Regions from separate parts of the Citrobacter farmeri genome, predicted to be linked through region 1. Evidence: riboswitches for the same ligand, from Rfam matches in the RefSeq annotation. Region 1 holds a riboswitch; each other region holds the start of a gene.

Region 1 (7,511 bases):
AAAGAGCAGTGCCGCTTCGCTTTTTCTCAGCGGCGCGGGGTGTGCATAATACGCTTTCCCGCTTCAGAGTCAAGCATTTATTTCGCTTTTCTCTGTGGGCGTTCATCGCTGAACCCCGCTGACCCGGCGGCTTGCGTGCCGTTGTTCCGTGTCAGTGGAGGCGCATTATAGGGAGTTATTTCGGGCTGACAAGGGGAAATTTAAAATAATCTTCCGAGTGCGCAATATTTACCCAAAACAGGTTTAGACTGCCAGTTTTTCGAGCGATTCAAAGCCGTAGCGCTGCAAAACGGGTAACAATTGCTCAGTTTCCGGCGTCATCGCCATGCAATAGGCAATATTGGCATCTGCTGATTTCGCATCCGGCGCTTCATGCTCCAGTAACCAGGCCGTGCGGCGCGCAATGGCCGCACCGGAATCTACCAGTCGCGTCCCTTCAGGCAGAACCTGTAAGAGTTCTTCCTGTAACAAAGGGAAATGGGTGCAACCAAGCACCACCGTATCAGGCGGTTCCGGCATCCGCAGCCATGGACGCAGAATCCGTTGCAACTCTTCCAGCGGCACTGGCTCGCCATGCAACTTCGCTTCCGCCAGCTCCACCAGTTCTGCTGACCCCAGCATGGCGATCTGGCACTCATTCGCAAAGCGCGCAATCAGCTCATGCGTATAAGGACGCTTCACCGTCCCGCGTGTTGCCAGCAGCCCGACAACACCATTTGCCGTCAGACGTGCCGCCGGTTTGATCGCCGGTACCACGCCCACGACCGGGAAAGCAAACTTCTCACGCAAGGCCGGAAGGGAGACCGTACTGGCCGTGTTACAGGCGATAACTGCCAGGGAAAGAGGATAGCGCTGCTGTACCGCCGTCACGATCTCAACAACGCGCTCAACGATAAACGCCTCACTCTTCTCCCCATAAGGAAAAGCCACGTTATCGAAAGCGTAGATATAGTGGAGATCCGGCAGGAGATGCCGGATCTCATCATAGACCGACAGCCCACCGACACCGGAATCAAATACCAGCACGGTGGGGCGTGGATCAGAAGGTGTAGCTGCCAGACAAGGTGTATTCCCGTCCTGCAGTTTGGTAGCCATAAACTGTCTCGTAATCTTTATCGAACAGGTTGGCTATTTTACCACGAACTATGAGATGTGAGGTGACCGGATATGAAAGTCCGATGTCCCACACGCTCAGTCCGCCCATTTTCACCTTACGGGAATTGTCATAGTCGTAATCGTAACGCTCACCAATGTACTGATAGGTCACATCCCAGCCCAGCTCGTAGACCTGTCCGCTCAGCTCATACTTCACCTGCTGCTTCGCACGGCGATAAAGTTGCTGATCGGTTTCATCATCGCGCGGATCCACATACTGCAACGTTAGGCGGTGATCGACCGGACCGGTTGTCAGGTTCCCCGTCCATTCCAGCCCTTTGATGGTCGCGGATTTGACGTTGAAGTAGGTATTGTTGTTGTAGTCGATCAGATTCTGGATTTTGTAGCGATAGGTCGACAAGCGCCAGTCAAGCGGACCGGTCAGCCCTTCTAACCCAGCCTCCCACTGCTTTGACTCTTCCGGCTTCAGGTTCGGGTTCGAGGCGATACCAAAGCGCTCTGCACCAAACTGTTGGCCCAGTGAAGGCGCAAGGAAACCTGTGCCATAGGAGAGCGTTACCTTATAGTCATCAACAAACTGCCAGCCCGCCGCCGTTTGCCAGGTACCATGCCAGCCAAACTGGTCGTCATGGTCCTCACGACCAGACGCTTCCAGCGTCACGCTATCAATCTGCTGTTGCCCGGTCAGGTAGAGCCCCGTGTTATCACGCTTATAGTTGTCTGTCCCATACTCGCCAAAGGACATTAGCTTTTCTTGCTTCCAGTCGACGCCCGCGCTGACAGCACCATGCCCAACAATAACGTTGTTGCCCCACTGGACATAGCGCTGCTCCATGTCATCAAGACTGTAACCTGTCGCATAGCGCCCGTTCAGGCTGCTGTAGTTATAGTCCTTAATACGCTGGTAGTTGGCGACCAGTTGCGAAGAGTAGATACCGGAATTGAAGCGCAGCCCCGTATCCCACGACTGGGTATAATTCTGATGCTCGTCGTTTCCGCCGTCATAACCCCATTTCCCCTGGTCATAATCGGCATTACTGGCATAGCCGTAGCCACGGAAGTAACCATCGAATTGATCGTTAAATTTGTGCTCAACGCCTCCCCAGAACAGCTTATTGCGATAGCCATCACGATCGCTGTCGCCGCTGTAGCTGGAGCGTGGCTGCACATCGAAGCCTTTGGTGGTCTGATACGCCCCGGCTGCGGTCACTACGGTATCGCCAAAACGTTGGCGGTAAGTGCCGTCATATTGCTGATAACCTTTTGACCCCACACCAGCATTGATCTGCGAACGCTCCTCACCGGCCATGGTGATAATGTTCACCACGCCGCCAATCGCGCCAGAGCCATAAATCGCTGAACGCGGGCCGCGGATATACTCGATACGCTGCACCAGCGAGACCGGGATCTGGTCTATATCGGAGTTATTCGAAATGCCCGGACGGGCGACCGGAATACCATCCACTAACACCAGAACGTGTTTCGCTTCGGTACCCCGCACAAACAGAGAAGAGCTTTGCCCCATGCCGCCATTCTGAGCCACATCCACGCCAGGCAGGCGACGCATGACATCAAGGACGGTTCGGGACTGCCAGCGTTCGATATCTTCACGCGTGACAATGTCAGTTGGAGCCAGAACGGTATTAACGGGTTGCTGAAAGCGGTTTGCCGTCACGACAAGCGTGTCAGGGGTGGCATCCTGTGCCCAACCCGAAAAGGCCGTGACGGAGAGCGCCGTCAACAGCGATGTTTTTTTAATCATTGTAAAGCATCCACAATAGAAGAAGGATGCCGCAGGTCCCACCGATAGTACGCGATGATGAAAACCAGTTGCGACGTTAGCCGGCAGGTCTTCGGGCTTGGAAGGTATCCCCGTCAGGGATAATAGAAATGAAGACTTCCCGCCCAGGGGCAGTGTCTGCTTACGCTCTCATCTCACCTTTCCTTACCGCTGCGCGTCAGCTCCAGATTTACACTGGATTCCCTATTAACTCACAGGACCGGCACACGGATGCTACAGTTTGTAACATCTTACTGTCCAGCGCGTTTGTTAAATATCGGAAGTCATCAATGTCTGGACATCTGTTGAGCAATCCCTACAATCCCCGCGTACTTATATTTTTCAGGATACATCATGACCCCCGAACACCTTCCGACAGAACAGTATGACGCGCAGCTCGCCGAGAAAGTGGTGCGCTTGCAGAGTATGATGGCGCCCTTTTCTGGCCTGGTTCCGGAAGTGTTTCGCTCGCCGGTCAGTCACTACCGTATGCGTGCGGAGTTCCGCATCTGGCACGACGGTGACGACCTGTATCACATCATTTTTGACCAGCAGAGCAAAAGCCGGATCCGCGTCGACAGCTTCCCGGCGGCGAGTGAACTGATCAACCAGTTGATGACCGCGATGATCGCAGGCGTGCGCGACAACCGCGTACTGCGCCATAAGCTGTTCCAGATTGATTATCTCACCACGATGAGCAATCAGGCGGTGGTTTCGCTGCTGTATCATAAAAAGCTGGACGATGAGTGGCGTGAAGCCGCCGAAGCGTTGCGCGATGCGCTGCGTGCGCAGAACCTGAATGTGCATTTGATTGGTCGCGCGACGAAAACGAAAATCGCGCTGGACCAGGATTACATCGACGAACGCTTGCCGGTCGCGGGCAAAGAGATGGTCTATCGTCAGGTCGAGAACAGTTTTACGCAGCCCAATGCGGCAATGAACATTCAGATGCTGGAGTGGGCGCTGGATGTCACCCGCGAATCGAAAGGCGATCTGCTTGAACTGTACTGCGGAAATGGCAACTTTTCACTCGCGCTGGCGCGCAACTTTGAGCGCGTACTGGCGACCGAAATCGCCAAGCCATCGGTTGCCGCCGCGCAATACAACATTGCGGCGAATCAGATTGATAACGTGCAGATTATCCGCATGGCGGCGGAAGAGTTTACGCAGGCGATGAACGGCGTACGCGAGTTTAACCGCTTGCAGGGCATCGATCTGAAAAGCTATCAGTGCGAAACGATTTTTGTCGATCCGCCCCGCAGCGGTCTGGACAGCGAGACGGAGAAAATGGTGCAGGCCTACCCGCGCATTCTCTATATCTCATGTAACCCAGAGACATTGTGTAAGAACCTGGAAACGTTAAGCCAGACGCATAACATCTCACGCCTGGCGCTGTTTGATCAGTTTCCGTATACGCATCATATGGAATGTGGGGTGTTGTTGACGGCGAAGTAATTTCCGGTACCGGATGATGACGCGCCGCGCCTCATCCGGTCCACAGCGCTTATTCCGACACTTCCTGCTTGCGGTTACGCATTTTCACCCCGATCCAGAAGACCAGAATGACCGACAGAACCGCCGGGAAGAAGTTGGAACCGATATCCGGATACTCCGCGCGCACCACGGTGCTGTAAAGCAGAACGCCGAGAATAAAGCAGGCGGCAGACAGGCCCGGTAACCCCACAGGCATGGTGCGATTCTGATAACGTTGATGCAGACAGTACACCGTCAGCACCAGCGAGATAATCGGGAATACAGAGAACGGCACGATGGAGCTAAACAGCGCCGCGAATGTGCCATTGATCGACAAGCCAGCGACCAGCGCCAGCAACAGCGTACCTTTATCCTGAACTGACTGTTTCATTGCTCTTCCTTCACGTTACCCGGAATAAGGGGCATCTTCTCTTGTTCACGGCGATACCAGTAATACGCGCCTTTCGAAATCATGCGCAGCTGCAATACCAGTCGCTCTTCTAACTGCCGACGCTGTTCCGCGCCCACGTCCAGCGCCTCGGCGCCTGCGCTGAAAACAATCGTCACCATCGCTTCGGCTTGCGCTTCAGTAAACGCACGCGGCATATGGTTTTCGAGTTCCAGATAGTCCGCAAGTTCCGCGATGAAGTGCTGAATTTCTCGCGCAACGGCGGCACGGAAAGCCGCTGAGGTGCCAGAACGTTCACGCAATAATAAACGGAAGGCGTTGGGGTTGTTACCGATGAACTCCATAAATGTGGAGACCGAGGTGCGGATCACACTCCCGCCCTTGGCGATACGCTGACGTGCCTGGCGCATCAATTGTCGTAACATCAGACCGCTTTCATCGACCATGGTCAGGCCAAGTTCATCAACATCACGGAAATGACGATAAAACGAGGTCGGCGCAATGCCCGCTTCACGCGCAACTTCACGCAAACTGAGACTGGCGAAGCTACGCTCCGCGCTTAGTTGACTAAATGCGGCCTCAACCAGCGAACGCCGGGTTTTTTCTTTTTGCTGCGCTCTAACGCCCATCACGATGTCTGAATCCTTCCAAATGTCTTGTCTGGCACTATACCAGAGTTCAAAGTTAATCTGCTTCTTCCGCTTTGTGAATGATTGTTTACGCGCAGTTTGTGCTTCAGCTTCGCAAAAAAGCACAACGATAATTGGGTTATCCCGGCAATGATGTTACTATTCTGTTGCTTTTATGTATAAGAACAGGTAAGCCTTACCATGCCACATTCCTACGATTACGATGCCATAGTAATAGGTTCCGGCCCCGGCGGCGAAGGTGCTGCAATGGGTCTGGTTAAGCAAGGAGCTCGCGTTGCCGTTATCGAGCGTTATCATAACGTTGGCGGCGGTTGCACCCACTGGGGCACCATCCCGTCGAAAGCGCTCCGTCACGCAGTCAGTCGTATTATCGAATTCAATCAGAATCCTCTTTACAGCGATCATTCCCGCCTGCTCCGTTCCTCATTCGCCGATATTCTCAACCATGCCGACAACGTGATAAATCAACAAACACGGATGCGACAGGGTTTTTATGAGCGTAATCACTGTGAAATCTTGCAGGGCAACGCCCATTTTGTTGACGAACACACGCTGGCGCTGGAATGCCATGATGGTACGGTTGAGACCCTGACGGCAGAGAAGTTTGTCATTGCCTGTGGCTCGCGCCCTTATCATCCGGCAGATGTGGACTTCTCGCACCCGCGCATTTATGACAGCGATTCGATCCTCAGCCTGCACCACGAACCTCGCCACGTCATTATTTATGGCGCCGGGGTGATCGGCTGCGAATATGCGTCGATTTTCCGCGGAATGGAAGTCAAAGTTGACCTCATCAACACCCGTGATCGTCTGCTGGCGTTCCTCGATCAGGAGATGTCCGACTCCCTCTCTTACCACTTCTGGAACAGTGGCGTCGTCATTCGTCACAATGAAGAGTATGAGAAGATCGAAGGCTGCGATGACGGCGTGATCATGCACCTGAAGTCCGGTAAGAAACTGAAGGCCGATTGCCTGCTGTATGCCAATGGTCGTACCGGGAATACCGATTCCCTGGCGTTACAGAATATCGGTCTGGAAACCGACAGCCGTGGTCAACTCAAGGTCAACAGCATGTACCAGACCGCGCTGCCACATGTTTACGCGGTAGGTGATGTGATTGGTTACCCGAGCCTGGCATCCGCGGCATACGACCAGGGGCGCATTGCCGCCCAGGCGCTGGTGAAAGGAGAAGCGAACGCGCATCTGATTGAAGATATCCCAACCGGGATTTATACCATTCCCGAGATCAGTTCCGTGGGTAAAACCGAACAGCAACTGACGGCGATGAAAGTGCCTTACGAAGTGGGACGAGCCCAGTTTAAACACCTGGCGCGTGCGCAAATCGTCGGCATGAACGTGGGCACGCTGAAGATTTTGTTTCATCGGGAAACAAAAGAAATTCTGGGAATTCACTGCTTTGGCGAGCGCGCTGCCGAGATTATTCACATCGGTCAGGCGATTATGGAACAGAAAGGTGGTGGTAACACGATTGAGTACTTCGTTAACACCACCTTTAACTATCCGACCATGGCGGAAGCCTATCGGGTCGCCGCGCTAAATGGCTTAAACCGCCTTTTTTAACGCATTGTCGAAATGGCCATCCATCGCACCACGGATGGCCTCTGCCAGTTGCTCATAGCGACTGCGCAGAGGTGAACCCGGACGATAAACCAGTCCTACCGTGCGACGTGGCTCTGGCTTAATACAGGGCAGATACACGACGCCATCGCGCTTGCGTTCCTGTGGAACCGCCAACGCCGGCAGCAACGTAATACCGCTTCCCGCCGCCACCATGTTACGCAGCGTTTCCAGACTGGTCGCGCGGAAGTGGGTGTCTTCGTCAGCACCGGCTTCAAAGCAGAAACCCATCGCCTGATCGCGCAGGCAGTGACCGTCCTCCAGCATCAGCAGTTTTTCGCCTGCCAGATCGGACATCGGCACGCAGTCGCGATTCGCCCACGGGTGATCCTCATAGATCGCCAGCAGCATTGGCTCGTCGAACAGCGGCACTTCAATAAATGCCTCACTTTCTTTCACCAGCGCCAGAATCACACAATCGAGCTTGCCGCTATCCAGTTGCGCC
Region 2 (7,511 bases), 1.8 Mb from region 1:
CCGCCTGCTTCCGCTGGCAAGCCTGGTTCTGACCGCCTGTACGCTCAACGCGCCGAAAGGCCCGGGAAAGAGTCCGGACTCGCCTCAATGGCGGCAGCATCAGCAGGATGTCCGTCAATTAAATCAATATCAGACGCGCGGCGCGTTTGCCTATATCTCTGACGAACAGAAGGTTTATGCACGCTTTTTCTGGCAGCAGACCGGCCAGGATCGCTATCGTCTGCTGCTAACCAACCCACTTGGCAGCACCGAGCTTGAACTGAATGCCCAGCCGGGCAATGTGCAGTTAATGGATAACAAAGGCCAGCGTTATACCGCAGACGATGCCGAAGAGATGATTGGCAAGTTGACCGGTATGCCGATCCCACTGAACAGCCTGCGTCAATGGATCCTCGGTCTTCCGGGCGACGCCACCGACTATAAGCTTGACGACCAGTATCGTCTGAGCGAAGTGAACTACCGCCAGGACGGTAAGAACTGGAAAGTGGTCTACAGCGCGTACGACAGTAAAACCACCCCGGCGATGCCCGCTAATATGGAACTCTCCGACGGCGCTCAGCGTATCAAGTTGAAAATGGATAACTGGATCGTGAAATGATGACCCACTGGCCCTCTCCGGCAAAACTGAATCTGTTTTTATACATCACCGGACGGCGTGCGGACGGTTATCACACGCTGCAAACCCTGTTTCAGTTCCTCGATTATGGCGACACCATCAGCCTGGAGCCGCGCCGCGACGGCGAAATACATCTCCTGACGCCGGTTGAAGGCGTAGCGCATGAAGACAACCTGATCGTCCGCGCCGCGCGATTACTGATGAAAACGGCCGCAGAAAGCGGTCGGCTGCCGGCGGGCAGCGGCGCAGATATCCGTATCGAAAAGCGTCTGCCGATGGGCGGGGGACTGGGCGGAGGGTCATCTAATGCAGCGACCGTGCTGGTCGCGCTGAATAACATCTGGCAGTGTGGTTTGTCGCTGGACGAACTGGCCGCGCTGGGATTAACGCTCGGTGCTGACGTTCCGGTGTTTGTCCGCGGGCACGCCGCCTTTGCTGAGGGTATCGGAGAGCGCCTGACGCCGGTAGAACCCGCCGAAAAATGGTACCTGGTGGTGCATCCAGGCGTCAGTATTCCTACGCCGGTAATTTTTAACGATCCCGACCTACCCCGTAATACGCCAAAAAGGTCAATAGAAACGTTATTAAAATGTGAATTCAGCAATGATTGCGAGGTTATCGCAAGAAAACGTTTTCGCGAGGTTGATGCGGCGCTTTCCTGGCTGTTAGAATACGCGCCGTCGCGCCTGACTGGTACAGGAGCCTGTGTCTTTGCTGAATTCGATACAGAGTCTCGTGCCCGGCAGGTGCTTGAGCAAGCCCCGGAATGGTTTCATGGCTTTGTGGCGAAGGGGGTCAACCTTTCTCCACTCCATCAATCCATGCTTTAGCCGGGCAAGCTGAGTTTCGGTGACAACGTCACCTTGTTCCAGACGTTGCATCGCGCTCTTTAATACACCGCATGGAGAGAGTCCTGCCTGGCCCGCACAGTTTTTGGCAAACTCTTTCCACCAATGGACGCATGCCTGAGGTTCTTCTCGTGCCTGATATGAAGCTTTTTGCTGGTAACGCCACCCCGGAACTAGCACAACGTATTGCCAACCGCCTGTACACTTCTCTCGGCGACGCCGCTGTAGGTCGCTTTAGCGATGGCGAAGTCAGCGTACAAATTAACGAAAATGTACGCGGTGGTGATATTTTCATCATCCAGTCCACTTGTGCTCCAACGAACGACAACCTGATGGAATTGGTCGTTATGGTTGATGCCCTGCGCCGTGCTTCCGCAGGCCGTATCACCGCCGTTATTCCTTACTTTGGCTATGCGCGTCAGGATCGTCGTGTACGTTCCGCCCGTGTACCGATTACGGCAAAAGTTGTCGCTGACTTCCTGTCCAGCGTCGGCGTTGACCGCGTTCTGACCGTTGACCTGCATGCTGAACAGATCCAGGGCTTCTTCGACGTACCGGTTGATAACGTATTTGGTAGCCCAATTCTGTTAGAAGATATGCTGCAGCTGAACCTGGATAATCCGATTGTGGTTTCCCCGGATATCGGTGGCGTCGTGCGTGCCCGCGCTATCGCTAAGCTGCTTAATGACACCGATATGGCAATCATCGACAAACGCCGTCCGCGTGCTAACGTTTCTCAGGTGATGCACATCATCGGTGACGTAGCAGGTCGTGATTGCGTACTGGTTGATGACATGATCGATACCGGTGGTACGTTGTGTAAGGCAGCTGAAGCGCTGAAAGAACGTGGTGCAAAACGCGTATTTGCTTACGCAACTCACCCGATCTTCTCAGGCAATGCAGCAAATAACCTGCGTAACTCAGTGATTGATGAAGTTGTTGTCTGCGATACCATTCCGCTGACCGACGAAATCAAAGCACTGCCTAACGTGCGTACATTGACCCTGTCGGGTATGCTGGCCGAAGCGATTCGTCGTATCAGCAACGAAGAATCAATTTCTGCTATGTTCGAGCATTAATCGAACCCGGTTCAAAAACCCGCTGCGGCGGGTTTTTTCGTCTATAACCTTTATTTGTATGACTTATGCCTCCTTCACCTGCCAACCAGCTATGAGTTGACAGATGATGCGCTCATGGATGAAACATTATTGTGAACAGAATTTTTTCCTCACATGTGATGCCTTTCCGCGCCCTCATCGACGCTTGTTGGAAAGAAAAATATACCGCCTCACGGTTTACCCGTGATGTGATTGCCGGGATCACCGTCGGGATTATTGCCATCCCGCTGGCGATGGCACTGGCTATCGGGAGTGGTGTAGCGCCGCAGTACGGACTTTATACCTCCGCTGTGGCGGGGATTGTTATTGCCTTAACCGGGGGGTCGCGTTTTAGTGTCTCTGGCCCGACCGCCGCGTTTGTGGTGATCCTCTACCCCGTTTCGCAACAGTTTGGACTTGCAGGTCTGCTTGTCGCGACGCTGATGTCCGGGGTCTTCCTGATCCTCTTTGGCCTGGCCCGCTTTGGCCGCCTGATTGAGTACATCCCGGTTTCGGTGACCTTAGGTTTTACCTCAGGGATTGGTATCACCATTGGTACCATGCAAATCAAAGATTTCCTCGGTCTGCAGCTGGCCCACGTACCGGAACACTATCTGCAAAAAGTCGGCGCGCTGTTTATGGCCCTGCCGACCGTCAACCTGGGTGATGCCGCCATCGGCGTGGTCACGCTGGGCACCCTGATTTTCTGGCCACGTCTGGGCATTCGCCTGCCGGGCCACCTGCCCGCCTTGCTCGCCGGCTGCGCCGTCATGGGAGTCGTTAACCTGCTGGGCGGCCACGTTGCCACCATTGGTTCTCAGTTCCACTATATTTTGGCTGACGGCACTCAGGGCAGCGGGATCCCGCAACTGCTGCCGCAACTGGTGTTGCCGTGGAACCTGCCGGATTCTGATTTCACGCTGAGCTGGGATTCCCTGCGCGCCCTGCTTCCGGCGGCCTTCTCTATGGCGATGTTGGGGGCGATTGAATCCTTGCTCTGCGCCGTGGTCCTCGACGGGATGACCGGAACCAAACACAAGGCCAACAGTGAACTGATTGGTCAGGGGCTGGGCAACATCGTCGCCCCCTTCTTCGGCGGGATTACCGCAACGGCGGCGATTGCCCGTTCCGCGGCGAACGTCCGCGCTGGCGCAACATCTCCTGTCTCCGCCGTGATCCACGCGCTTCTGGTGATCATGGCGCTGCTGGCGCTGGCACCGCTGCTCTCCTGGCTACCGTTGTCGGCAATGGCGGCCCTGCTACTGATGGTGGCATGGAACATGAGCGAAGCCCACAAGGTGGTGGATTTGCTGCGGCATGCGCCCAAAGACGACATCATTGTGATGATGATGTGTATGTCGCTGACGGTGCTGTTTGACATGGTCATCGCCATCAGCGTCGGGATTGTGCTGGCCTCATTACTGTTTATGCGCCGTATCGCGCGCATGACGCGCCTGGCAGCGGTAAACGTCGAGGTGCCAGAGGATGTGCTGGTGCTGCGCGTGATCGGCCCTCTGTTTTTTGCCGCGGCTGAAGGTTTGTTCACCGATCTGGAGTCGCGCATTGAAGGCAAGCGTATCGTCGTGCTGAAGTGGGATGCGGTACCCGTGCTGGATGCCGGGGGTCTGGACGCCTTCCAGCGCTTTGTGAAAAGATTGCCGGAAGGGTGCGAACTCCGCGTAACAAACGTGGAGTTTCAGCCGCTGCGCACAATGGCGCGCGCCGGTATTAAGCCAATCCCAGGACGTCTGACCTTCTTCCCGAACCGCGACGCGGCGCTGGCTGATTTATAATCTTTTGCTGTTACCGGTCTGTTCCTGTACGGGCCGGTAACATTTTCCGCTTTGCACGCTGTTTTTCCTTTCCTGAGTTGTTATTATCCGCCTTCTGTTCCTGAGAATAAGAGTGGCAATCTGTGATTCCCTTTACCATACGTGAAATGACCGGAGAGGATATTCCGGCGGTTCAGTTATTTCTGACACAACATTTAAATGAATTCTTTGCTGCTGACAGACCTGTCCCCTCTGCCGGAGAAGATGTTTTTCACCTGCGACAGCAGTATATTCAACAGGAGCGGAATTTATTGCTTTGCGCCTGGAGTGACAAGCATGAACTTATTGCTACCCTGGCCGTCTGCCAATATGACGACAGAATAGCGGAACTTCGTGGACGTTATATTTTGACAGAGACGGCAGAAATTTGTCGCTGCTATGTGGATAAACGTTATCGCAGGCAGGGGATTGGTCGCCAGTTACTCGCTTTTGCTGAAACATTCTGCGAGCAACAGCAATACACCCTATTATACTTACATACCCACCATTTTTTACCGGGTGGTTATTCCTTCTGGCAAGGTAATGATTTCCAGGTAGTGATGGATATGCACGACGACTGGCAATTAGTGCATATGGAAAGATCACATAAATTATCATGACTAAGAATATTAGTTGATCAATGTCAATTAATTCTCATTTAGCTTTTCATAATGACCTTTAGCTATCCCAAATTTTATTATTGAACACCAAATAACTACATGATATTTAACAATTAAATACTCAACCCGGCCATTTTAGTCTCATTTATCCTTGTGATTGATCTTGTTAACAATTGCCGATACAGTCTTTTCCGACAGCATTTCATTACACCAACATTGTAGTGAATAGGAACATGGTGCGGATTATTCTAATCCCATGCCATGACTGCCCCCGCAACTGTAGGCGGATGCAGAATATCCTCGTGCAGCATATTTTGTTGCAGGCCACTGTAAAGCGAATCTTTATGGGAAGGCCGATATTCTGATTACCGTGAGTCAGGAGACCTGCTGTCAAATTTATACCCATTGAGTGGACGGGATGGTCCATGGGATGATTTATTTGACATCAGCCACCGTGAAAGGGTGAACCGGTTTTCTGACTGAACTGCATACTTCTATTATTTGCATAAGGTCATGCGCAAATTTCACGATGTCATGTCATCTATCGTCATGAACTCTCCCGATATATGGAACGACATAATCCATGACCAGACGTTCAGATTCTGGCATGAACGGGATGATAATAATGCACGCTAATTTTACCTCTTTATCTTATAAAAAAACGCTTCTGGTTGTTGCAGGTACCGCACTGTTTCTCACCTCAGGTCTTTCTCATGCAGCAAAAACGGAATATCCCTTGACGATAAAAAACTGTGGTCGGGATATCACCTTTAACGCGGCACCAAAACGTGTTGCCACCGTGGGACAAAACAGTACAGAGATCCTGTATGCACTGGGTCTGGCTGACCGTGTGGTGGGCACGTCGCTATGGTTCGGGCCAGTACCCGACGCGTATAAGGCGGCAAATGACAAGATTGCCGTTATTGCGCAGAACATCCCCAGCTTCGAAGGCATCATTGCCAAAAAACCGGATCTGGTCGCCAGCCAGTTCGAATGGCAAATCGGTCCTGCCGGTACCGTGGCGTCTTACGAACAATTCAGTGAATTGAAAGTGCCGGTGTATACCGCACCGGCAGACTGCGCGAAAGATAACGAAGATGGCGGTGACGGCGTCCGCAAAGGCATGTTTGATATCGCGATGGTCTATCAGGAAGTCGCCGACTTAGCGACAATTTTCGACGTTCAGGATAAAGGTGAAGAACTGATTGCCAGCCTTAAGGCGCGCGAAGCCGCCGCGAAAAATAAAATCGCCGGGATGGAGAGCAATGTCTCCGCTGTCTTCTGGTTCTCAAGCGCCGACCTGCAACTTGATCCTTACGTTGCCGGGAAATTAGGTCCAGCGGCCTGGATTGCGCAAACGCTGGGCGTCAAAAACGTCATAGACTCTGCCGAAGAGTGGCCGACAGTGGGTTGGGAAACCATCGCCAAAGCCCAACCCTCGGTGATTGTGCTGGGGGAAATGAGTCGCCGTCGTTTCCCTGCTGATGACTGGCAGGTGAAAATGGATTACCTGAAATCCGATCCGGTCACCCAACTGATCCCCGCCGTAAAAGCCAATCATCTGCCCGTGATTGACGTACAGACCATGAATGCTGGTATCAGAACCATTGACGGTGTTGAAAAGCTGGCGGATGCCCTGGTTGAGTATGGCTTAGCGCATCCTCAGGCCGCGAAGTAATCCTCGTTTCGCGCCAGATCCTGCCGGGTCCGGCGCGTTTTATGCACTCCGAAACACAGGTTACTATGAGCGATTTACGCAGGACGCGTCACGCCGTCAGTCGGTTAGCGGTTAATGTTTGCGGTCATGCCCTCTGGGTTAGCGTGCTGATGTGCGCTGTTCTGCTGGCAGGGATCGCCATTGGCGAGACATTTATTCCCTGGCAGCACGTGCTCAATACGCTGGCGAACCGTCTGTTTGATACCCATTATCCGGTTGATGCGCTGGACGCCGGGATCGTCTGGAACTATCGCCTGACCCGTGCGTTAGTCTCCGCCAGTTGTGGTGCCTGCCTGGCCGTGTCGGGCGCGGTCTTACAGTCCTTACTGCGTAATGCGCTTGCCGAGCCCTATCTGCTGGGCATTTCAGCCGGGGCGTCTACCGGAGCCGTGCTGGTTGCGCTGACCGGACTGGGCGCTGGCATGATAACCATGTCGTTCGGCGCCTTTATTGGTGCCCTGACCGCCTTTCTGTTTGTGGCCTTGCTGGCCGTTGCCGCAGGCGGCAGGCAGGGCGGCGGCATTACCACGCAAATCATTCTTGCCGGTATTGCCAGTTCTCAGTTATTCAATGCCCTGACCTCACTGATCATCACCCGCTCCGCCAACGCGGAACAGGCGCGCGGCATTATGTTCTGGTTACTCGGGAATCTGAGCGGCGTCCGCTGGCCGGACGTAGTACTGGCGATCCCCACCGCGCTGGCTGGCGTCGCGATTTGTTTCTGTTATGCCCGTCATCTGGATGCCTTCTCCTTTGGCGCGGAATCCGCGGCATCGCTGGGTATTCCGGTGAAACGAACCCG
Region 3 (7,511 bases), 1.5 Mb from region 1:
CGGCAGGAACTGCATCAGCAGACGTGCGGTACGACGCATATCGGAGTGGGTGAAGGTCTGGTCGTTACTGGAAGCGCATTCCAGATCCAGTGATGAACAGATCAGGTTTTCTGCCAGCACCGCACGGATCCCTGATGGCACCGCGGACGGAACGCCGATGCAGCTCACGGAGCCGTTCTGCAGACCCTGCACACCTGCCGCTTTGGTGATGTAAATGCAACGGGCTTCCAGATACAGCATGGATTTGCCTTCGGCATAGCCCATCTGCACCTCGGAACCTGAACCGGAGGTGAAACGCATTTTCAAACCACGGGAAGCGTAAGAAGACGCGAGGAAACCTTTTGACCACGGCGTATCATCGCCATCAGTAAAGACCGGTTCAGTACCGTAGACGGAAATGGTTTCGGCGTAGCAGGTATGGCCCAGCATGCCGAGTTTCAGTTCAGTGGCTTCTTCCAGCGAACATTGCGTCAACACGCCCGGACGACCGACCTGAGAACCGACGAGCAGAGCAATGGCGTTGAACGGGGCATAACGTGCCACGGCTACGGTAGTCTCTTGCTCATCAAAACCGCGCCATGCGCCTTCTGCTGCGTCGGCAGCAATCTGTACCGGGTTATCTTTGACGTTGGTGACGTGTGCCTGTTGAGAAGGCGTACGACGAGCGCGCATTTTTTGCATCGCCATCATCATCTCAACCACGTTCATGTGTGAAACCACTTCGACAATTTTTGCCGGGGTCATCGCCGTTGTCAGTGGCACAATGTCGCGACGCTTCACGTTAGGATCGCACAGCATGTTGGCGAGCTTAACGGAGTCCATCGCCATCACTTCTTCTGCACGCGCCAGGTTGATGCCGTAGCGGGCAATAAAATGGTCAATCAGGTCAAACTGGCTGACTGATTTTCCGTCGAGTTCGGTGACTGCACCGTTAACGATTTTAATCGACGGTTTAGGATCGTTCGGGCTTTCCATCGCAATGAAGCCTTCTTCGATCCACTCCTTAACGAATCCGTCCTGATTGACAGGGCGTTTCGCCAGTGCTTCAAATCTTTTCGATCTCATGAATGAGCCTCACGGATATCAGATGTAGGACGGGCGATCGTTTTTCGGTTCAGAACCGAGGGTCGCAAGGACGGTTTTGCCGATTTCTCGCGCTGAGATAACCGCCTGACGCACTGCGCCGGAATCGCCGGAAATCACCAGGATCGCTTCGTTACTGAAGCTGGTGCCATGTGCCGGAGAACTGTAAGCCACGACTTCAACGTTCGCGGCTTTCAGCGCGGTATCCGCCATCAGCACGCCGACGGAGGCTGGGGCACCAACAATCACGCCGCAGGCACGGCCAACCGGAGCGCCAAAGGCTTTTTCCAGCGCGTAACTGGCGCGTGCGGTGTACTGCAGTTCGATGTGTCCGGCTTCATTGCCATAAACATCACCGAAGGTGCGGTCGAGTTCTTTCAGCGCCACTTCAATCCCGCGCTTAACGTCGGAAACGTCATTACCGCCGATAATGATTAGCGAACCGTGACCCGCACCGCCTTTGGTATCGCGAGGAAGTTCAATGCTCACCACTTCGGTATTGGTGGCTTTGACTGCTTCGTCAGCCGCCATAATGTGTGGACCCGCGCCGGTACGCGCGCCCAGGATGCCAATGGAGCGATAGCGCTTCTCAAGCTTCATTGCTTCCAACAGTGCACTGTCTACGTTTGCAATCACCAGACCTACGGTGTCACCAATCGCAGTGCCAACAAATTCCGTTAAACTGCAGCTCTTCTCTGCCATAGCCGTCTCTCGTTTTGGATGGGTTTTATCAGGGATGCCCGCTTGATCAGGCGTTGCCACACGGGCAATGACCTGCGCCATGATCTGTTCAACCAGTTCATTGCTGCTCATGGGTTAATTCCCTTCGGTAAGATTTTTTCAACATCGGTATGAGGGCGTGGAATCACGTGTACGGCTTTCACTTCTCCCACGTTGCGCGCAGCAGCAGCACCGGCATCGGTTGCCGCTTTTACGGCACCGACATCACCGCGAACGATGACGGTTACCAGCCCTGAGCCAATTTTTTCGTAGCCGACCAACATGACATTGGCTGACTTCACCATTGCATCTGCGGCCTCTATGGCTGCAGTTAAGCCTTTGGTTTCTACCATTCCTAATGCTTCTTGTTGCATAAAGACCTCGCCTGGGTTTGTCCCGATAATCATGACTATAAAAAGAAGCGAGGAAAAAGAATGGCTGACTTGAAGGTTAGGGTGAAAAATTAGTGGGGCGTGAATGTGACAAACTTGCTTGATTATATTTTATCTAATTGTTTTTATTGGTTTTGTTAATTTTTTTAAATGTGATATTTTGGCTTTTGCTATTCCATATTTACATTTTTGATAGTGACAGTATTAATTTAATTTGTTATGTGGAAAGGCCGATTTGTGACGTTGATTGGAAAAAGGGAATCTTCAAATAACCAAATTTTATTATTCTGAATTGTCCTGGTTAATTACATTCAGGCACTCTACACGCCGCCCATGAATAAATGGATGACAAGAAATTGCTATAACAACACGATTTTTCTAGGCCTCAGCGTGCTCAGTTTGCCAACAATTTTCAGTAGCCTCTTCCTATAGTAGGTGCTGTTGTACTCTACGACCAGCAAGGGTCCGCTGGTAAGGACACGAACGCTTCTAAGAAGGTGTCACAATGAATGATTCACTGAAAGCGCAATGCATTGCCGAGTTTTTGGGTACCGGATTGTTTTTATTTTTTGGTATCGGCTGCCTTAGCGCACTGAAAGTCGCAGGTGCCAGTCTGGGCCTCTGGGAAATTTGTATCATTTGGGGCCTGGGAATTTCGCTTGCGGTTTATCTGACAGCGGGAATTTCCGGGGCACATCTGAACCCGGCGATCACGGTTGCACTCTGGTTGTTTGCCTGTTTCCCTGGACGCAAAGTCCTGCCTTACACCATCGCGCAGGTTGCGGGGGCGTTTGGCGGCGCGGTACTGGCTTATCTGCTTTACGGCAATTTATTCACCGAGTACGAAACTGCCCATAATATGGTTCGCGGCAGCGTCGATAGCCTCTATCTGGCCAGCATTTTTAGTACGTATCCGGCGGCCGCGCTTAGCGTGTGGCAGGCGGCAGGGGTCGAAATCGTCATTACCTCTATCCTGATGGGGCTGATCATGGCGCTGACGGATGATGGCAACGGCGTGCCTAAAGGACCACTGGCACCGCTGTTGATCGGTATTCTGGTCGCGGTGATTGGTGCATCCACAGGGCCGTTGACAGGGTTTGCGATGAACCCGGCCCGTGATTTTGGTCCTAAACTGTTCGCCTGGATGGCGGGCTGGGGGGATATTGCGATGACTGGCGGACGTGACATTCCGTACTTTATTGTACCGATTATTGCGCCAGTGATTGGGGCATGCTTGGGGGCTGCTGTCTACAAGTACCTCATCGGTAAAAATTTGCCCTGTAATACCTGTAAAATTGAAGAGACAGACGCGTAATTCGGACACGCACCGCTATTATCACGTCTTTAATTTCTATTTCGTGATCTGCTTTCACGAACTGACTAAAAAGTCTCCCCACCCGGGGAGACTTTTGTTATTGTCCCTTGTACTTTCTATCATTTACATACAAGGATAGGGGATGATAAAAAGTAAATGTAAAATTTATGTTTTTATTATAACAATGGATTAACTGAGGGATTTTATCATGATTTCTGCGAGTACCCTGAACTCAGAACTCATTAATAAAATCGCACAGGATTTTGCGCAAGCGACCAGCCTGGCTGTTGTGGTTGTCAATATTCATGGTGATGAGATTTCTGAGCTGTTTAATTTCACGCCTTTTTGTCAACTGATGCGTCAGCATCCACAACACAGTACCCGGTGTCGTATGAGCGATCGCTGTGGGGGACTGGAAGCGTCAAAATCGGATCAACCCTGTATCTATCGCTGTCATGCCGGGCTTACCGATTTCTCTATTCCTCTCGTGATTGCAGGCCATCTTGTTGGGTTCGTCTTGTGCGGCCAGGTGCGTTTACGTAACGATGATGGTGCCGATCTGCTCGATATCATGAAGGTTGACGATCGCTGGCAGGCCGATCCTGAACTGCTCAATGAGTTCAGTAACGTCCCGGAAATGGACTATTCACGCGTGATGGCCTCGGCGGATCTGCTTAAACTCATTGTTGAAAACTGCCTCAAAAAGCAACTTAATTTCGTGGTGATCAAAGACAGTGCGCAGCCTGCAGAACCTGCACGTCCGGCCCGCGTCGCCAGCCCCCATGACAGCAAGATGAAAAAAGCGTTGCGTTATATTGATGCACATCTGTCTGACGATCTTCGTCTTGAAGATGTGGCGTCGCACGTTTATCTGAGCCCGTACTATTTCAGCAAATTGTTCAAAAAATATCAGGGCATTGGTTTTAACGCGTGGGTCAATCAACAGCGTATGGCCAGTGCCAGAGAGCTGCTTTGCCATAGTGACTGGAGCATCGCCAGTATTGCCCGCAATTTAGGTTTTTCGCAAACCAGCTATTTTTGCAAAGTGTTCCGTCAGACTTATCAGGTTACGCCGCAGGCCTATCGACAAAAAATAAATGAAAATTTGCCTGCTGAATCGGCGTAAATAGCAATATTTTGCTATTGCCGATTTTTGATATTCCCGCGTAATCCGGTCATTTATAATGGTTAAGTGTTTTTAGTACAGCAATAAATTGTCATAGCGCAATAAAATATCGCTCTTTACGGAATAAACTTCACCAGTTTTTATTTCTGTGATGAGATACAGTGTCATTGTTAAGAGGTTTCATTATTCTCTTGCATGACATTTCATTCAGAATCGTTTTATTGCGGCATTTTATGTTGATAAAAAATGCGCAACGAATAAGTAACGAAAAAGTATTGTTGTGATGAGGAGAATTCATTCTGCTCATCATTTAAGCTGACAGGTTTGACACATTTGTGTCTGGGAAGGGGGTGAAAATCCCCCGCAGCCCCCGCTGCTGTGATGCTGACAACCCCGTGAGGACCACTGATCGCAAGATTGGGAAGGACGGGCGAGGATGACGCTAAGCCAGAAGACCAGCCTGTCGGACACTACCAACAACTTCGGTGGGAAGTGGGTTGCTCAGATGCGTACAGTCGAAAGACTGGGTGTCAGTACATCCCTACCACCCTGAACAGGATCAGGGTCATGGCGGCGAAGCAGTACGCGTTTGTTCTGGCAGGTACCGGTAGTGGCTGTGGTAAAACCACGGTGACCCTGGGCTTGCTGAACGTATTGAAACAACGTGGTTTACGCGTTCAGCCCTGCAAAGTCGGCCCTGACTATCTGGATACCGCCTGGCATACGGCCATCAGCGGCGCCGCTTCCCGTAATCTCGACAGCTTTATGCTTCCCGAATCGATCCTTAATGCCCTGTTCCGCGAGCAGATGCAGGACGCAGATATTGCGGTGATTGAAGGGGTGATGGGGCTGTATGACGGCTATGGCACTGACCCTGACTACTGCAGTACCGCCGCGATGGCAAAACAGTTAGGCTGTCCGGTGATCCTGCTGGTTGACGGGAAAGCCGTTTCAACCTCCATTGCCGCTACGGTGATGGGCTTCCAGCATTTTGACCCGACGCTGAACATTGCCGGCGTTATCGTTAATCGCGTTAACAGCGAGTCCCATTTTCAGTTGCTGAAAACTGCCATTGAGCACTACTGCGCGGTGCCAGTGCTGGGTTACGTCCCGCGTGTTGATGGCGTCGCGCTACCTGAAAGGCACCTGGGGCTGGTGACCGCGCGCGAATCAGTTGTAAATCAACAGTCGTGGCAGGATTTCTCCGCCCGACTGGAAAACACGCTGAATATCGACCAGTTACTGGCGTTAAGCCATCTTGCGGCGTTACCGCAGGGTGACTGGCCAGAGGTTCCTGCGGCGAACGCCGGGGAGGGGCTGACGCTGGCGATGGCCGATGACGAAGCCTTTAACTTTTATTATCCCGATAACGTGAAGCTCCTGGCGCGTACTGGTGTCAACATTGTGCGCTTTAGTCCGATCCACGATCGCGCGTTGCCTGATTGCCAGATGGTCTGGTTGGGCGGCGGTTATCCGGAACTGCATGCGGCTGCGCTGGCGGCTAATACCACGATGCTGGCAAGCCTGCGCGAGGCGCATCATCGCGGCGTCGCGATCTACGCCGAGTGCGGCGGATTGATGTACCTCGGCAGCGTGCTGGAAGAGGCTGACGGGGTTGAGCATCGCATGGCCGGTATCATCCCAGGCCGTAGCAAAATGGGTAAACGACTGACCCGCTTCGGCTATTGCGAAGCGCAAGCTCTACAGCCCACGCTGTTGGCCGCAGAAGGTGATGTGCTGCGTGGCCATGAATTTCATTACTCCGATTTTTCTCCCGAAACGCCTGCTGTGTTGGCATGTCGCAAAGTCCGTGACGGTCAGACGGTGCAAGCGTGGTCCGGCGGCTGGCGAATCGGCAATACCTTTGCCAGCTATCTGCACGTTCACTTTGCTCAGCGTCCATTAATGCTAAATCACTGGCTGAACGCCGCAAGGGAGGCGTTATGACGCTACTGGCATGGTGCGTGGCCTGGCTTCTCGACATTGTGATTGGCGACCCGCCAGAGTGGCCGCACCCGGTGCGCTGGATAGGCAATTTGATCAATGTCGTGCAACGGATTGTTCGCCGCTACTGCCGCAGCGACCGGGCATTACGTATCGGCGGCGGAGTGATGTGGCTGGTGGTTGTGGGGCTGACGTGGGCGGTTGCCTGGGGTGTGTTGTGGCTGGCGGCAGTGATTCATCCCTGGCTCGGTTGGGTTGTTGAAGTCTGGATGATCTTCACCGTGCTGGCGGGGCGCTGTCTGGCGACGGCGGCGCAGGAGGTTGAGCGTCCGCTACGTGAAGGTAATCTTGCGGAAAGTCGCGAAAAACTCTCGTGGATTGTGGGGCGTGACACGTCGCAACTACACCCGGAACAGATCAACCGGGCGGTCGTGGAAACCGTCGCGGAGAATACGGTTGACGGTATTATCGCCCCGCTGTTCTTCCTGTTAATCGGCGGTGCGCCGCTGGCAATGGCCTACAAAGCGGTGAACACCCTGGATTCCATGGTGGGCTATAAGCACGAAAAATATCGGGCGATCGGCATGGTAAGCGCTCGCCTTGACGACGTCGCGAACTACATTCCTGCTCGGCTGAGTTGGCTGTTGCTGAGCGCGGCGGCGGTGTTGTGTCGGCGTGACGGCTCCCGGGCGCTCTGCGTGGGGTGGCGGGATCGTTATAACCACAGCAGTCCAAACTGCGCATGGGCGGAAGCCTCCGTTGCTGGCGCGCTGGGCATCAGGCTGGGCGGCCCCAACGATTACTTTGGTGAGCGTGTTGAAAAACCGTGGATCGGCGACGCGCAGCGCACTATTTCCGTAGACGACATTTCCCAAACGATTCGACTGATGTGGGTTGCCTCCACGCTGGCTCTGGCGCTGTTCCTCGTGAC

The links. Region 1 has a riboswitch for cobalamin ahead of btuB (TonB-dependent vitamin B12 receptor BtuB). Riboswitches for the same ligand answer to the same signal wherever they lie in the genome.
Region 2: another riboswitch for cobalamin. It lies ahead of I6L53_RS09645 (ABC transporter substrate-binding protein); the one in region 1 lies ahead of btuB (TonB-dependent vitamin B12 receptor BtuB).
Region 3: another riboswitch for cobalamin. It lies ahead of I6L53_RS08220 (cobyrinic acid a,c-diamide synthase CobB); the one in region 1 lies ahead of btuB (TonB-dependent vitamin B12 receptor BtuB).

The regions. Positions count from the first base shown of each region.
Region 1 covers NZ_CP077291.1:264,482-271,992, reverse strand. Annotated here, with positions in the region: gene murI (glutamate racemase) at 244-1,095, opposite strand; gene btuB (TonB-dependent vitamin B12 receptor BtuB) at 1,040-2,878, opposite strand; cobalamin riboswitch at 2,944-3,136, opposite strand; gene trmA (tRNA (uridine(54)-C5)-methyltransferase TrmA) at 3,251-4,351, shown strand; gene I6L53_RS01255 (YijD family membrane protein) at 4,401-4,760, opposite strand; gene fabR (HTH-type transcriptional repressor FabR) at 4,757-5,410, opposite strand; gene sthA (Si-specific NAD(P)(+) transhydrogenase) at 5,609-7,009, shown strand; gene oxyR (DNA-binding transcriptional regulator OxyR) at 6,992-7,511, opposite strand, start outside.
Region 2 covers NZ_CP077291.1:2,038,616-2,046,126, reverse strand. Annotated here, with positions in the region: gene lolB (lipoprotein insertase outer membrane protein LolB) at 1-598, shown strand, start outside; gene ispE (4-(cytidine 5'-diphospho)-2-C-methyl-D-erythritol kinase) at 595-1,446, shown strand; gene prs (ribose-phosphate diphosphokinase) at 1,596-2,543, shown strand; gene dauA (C4-dicarboxylic acid transporter DauA) at 2,675-4,354, shown strand; gene I6L53_RS09650 (GNAT family N-acetyltransferase) at 4,501-4,992, shown strand; cobalamin riboswitch at 5,171-5,398, shown strand; gene I6L53_RS09645 (ABC transporter substrate-binding protein) at 5,618-6,670, shown strand; gene I6L53_RS09640 (FecCD family ABC transporter permease) at 6,736-7,511, shown strand, end outside.
Region 3 covers NZ_CP077291.1:1,756,287-1,763,797, forward strand. Annotated here, with positions in the region: gene pduC (propanediol dehydratase large subunit PduC) at 1-1,065, opposite strand, end outside; gene pduB (propanediol utilization microcompartment protein PduB) at 1,084-1,896, opposite strand; gene pduA (propanediol utilization microcompartment protein PduA) at 1,893-2,177, opposite strand; gene pduF (propanediol diffusion facilitator PduF) at 2,701-3,510, shown strand; gene pocR (transcriptional regulator PocR) at 3,719-4,636, shown strand; cobalamin riboswitch at 4,940-5,114, shown strand; gene I6L53_RS08220 (cobyrinic acid a,c-diamide synthase CobB) at 5,204-6,583, shown strand; gene cbiB (adenosylcobinamide-phosphate synthase CbiB) at 6,580-7,511, shown strand, end outside.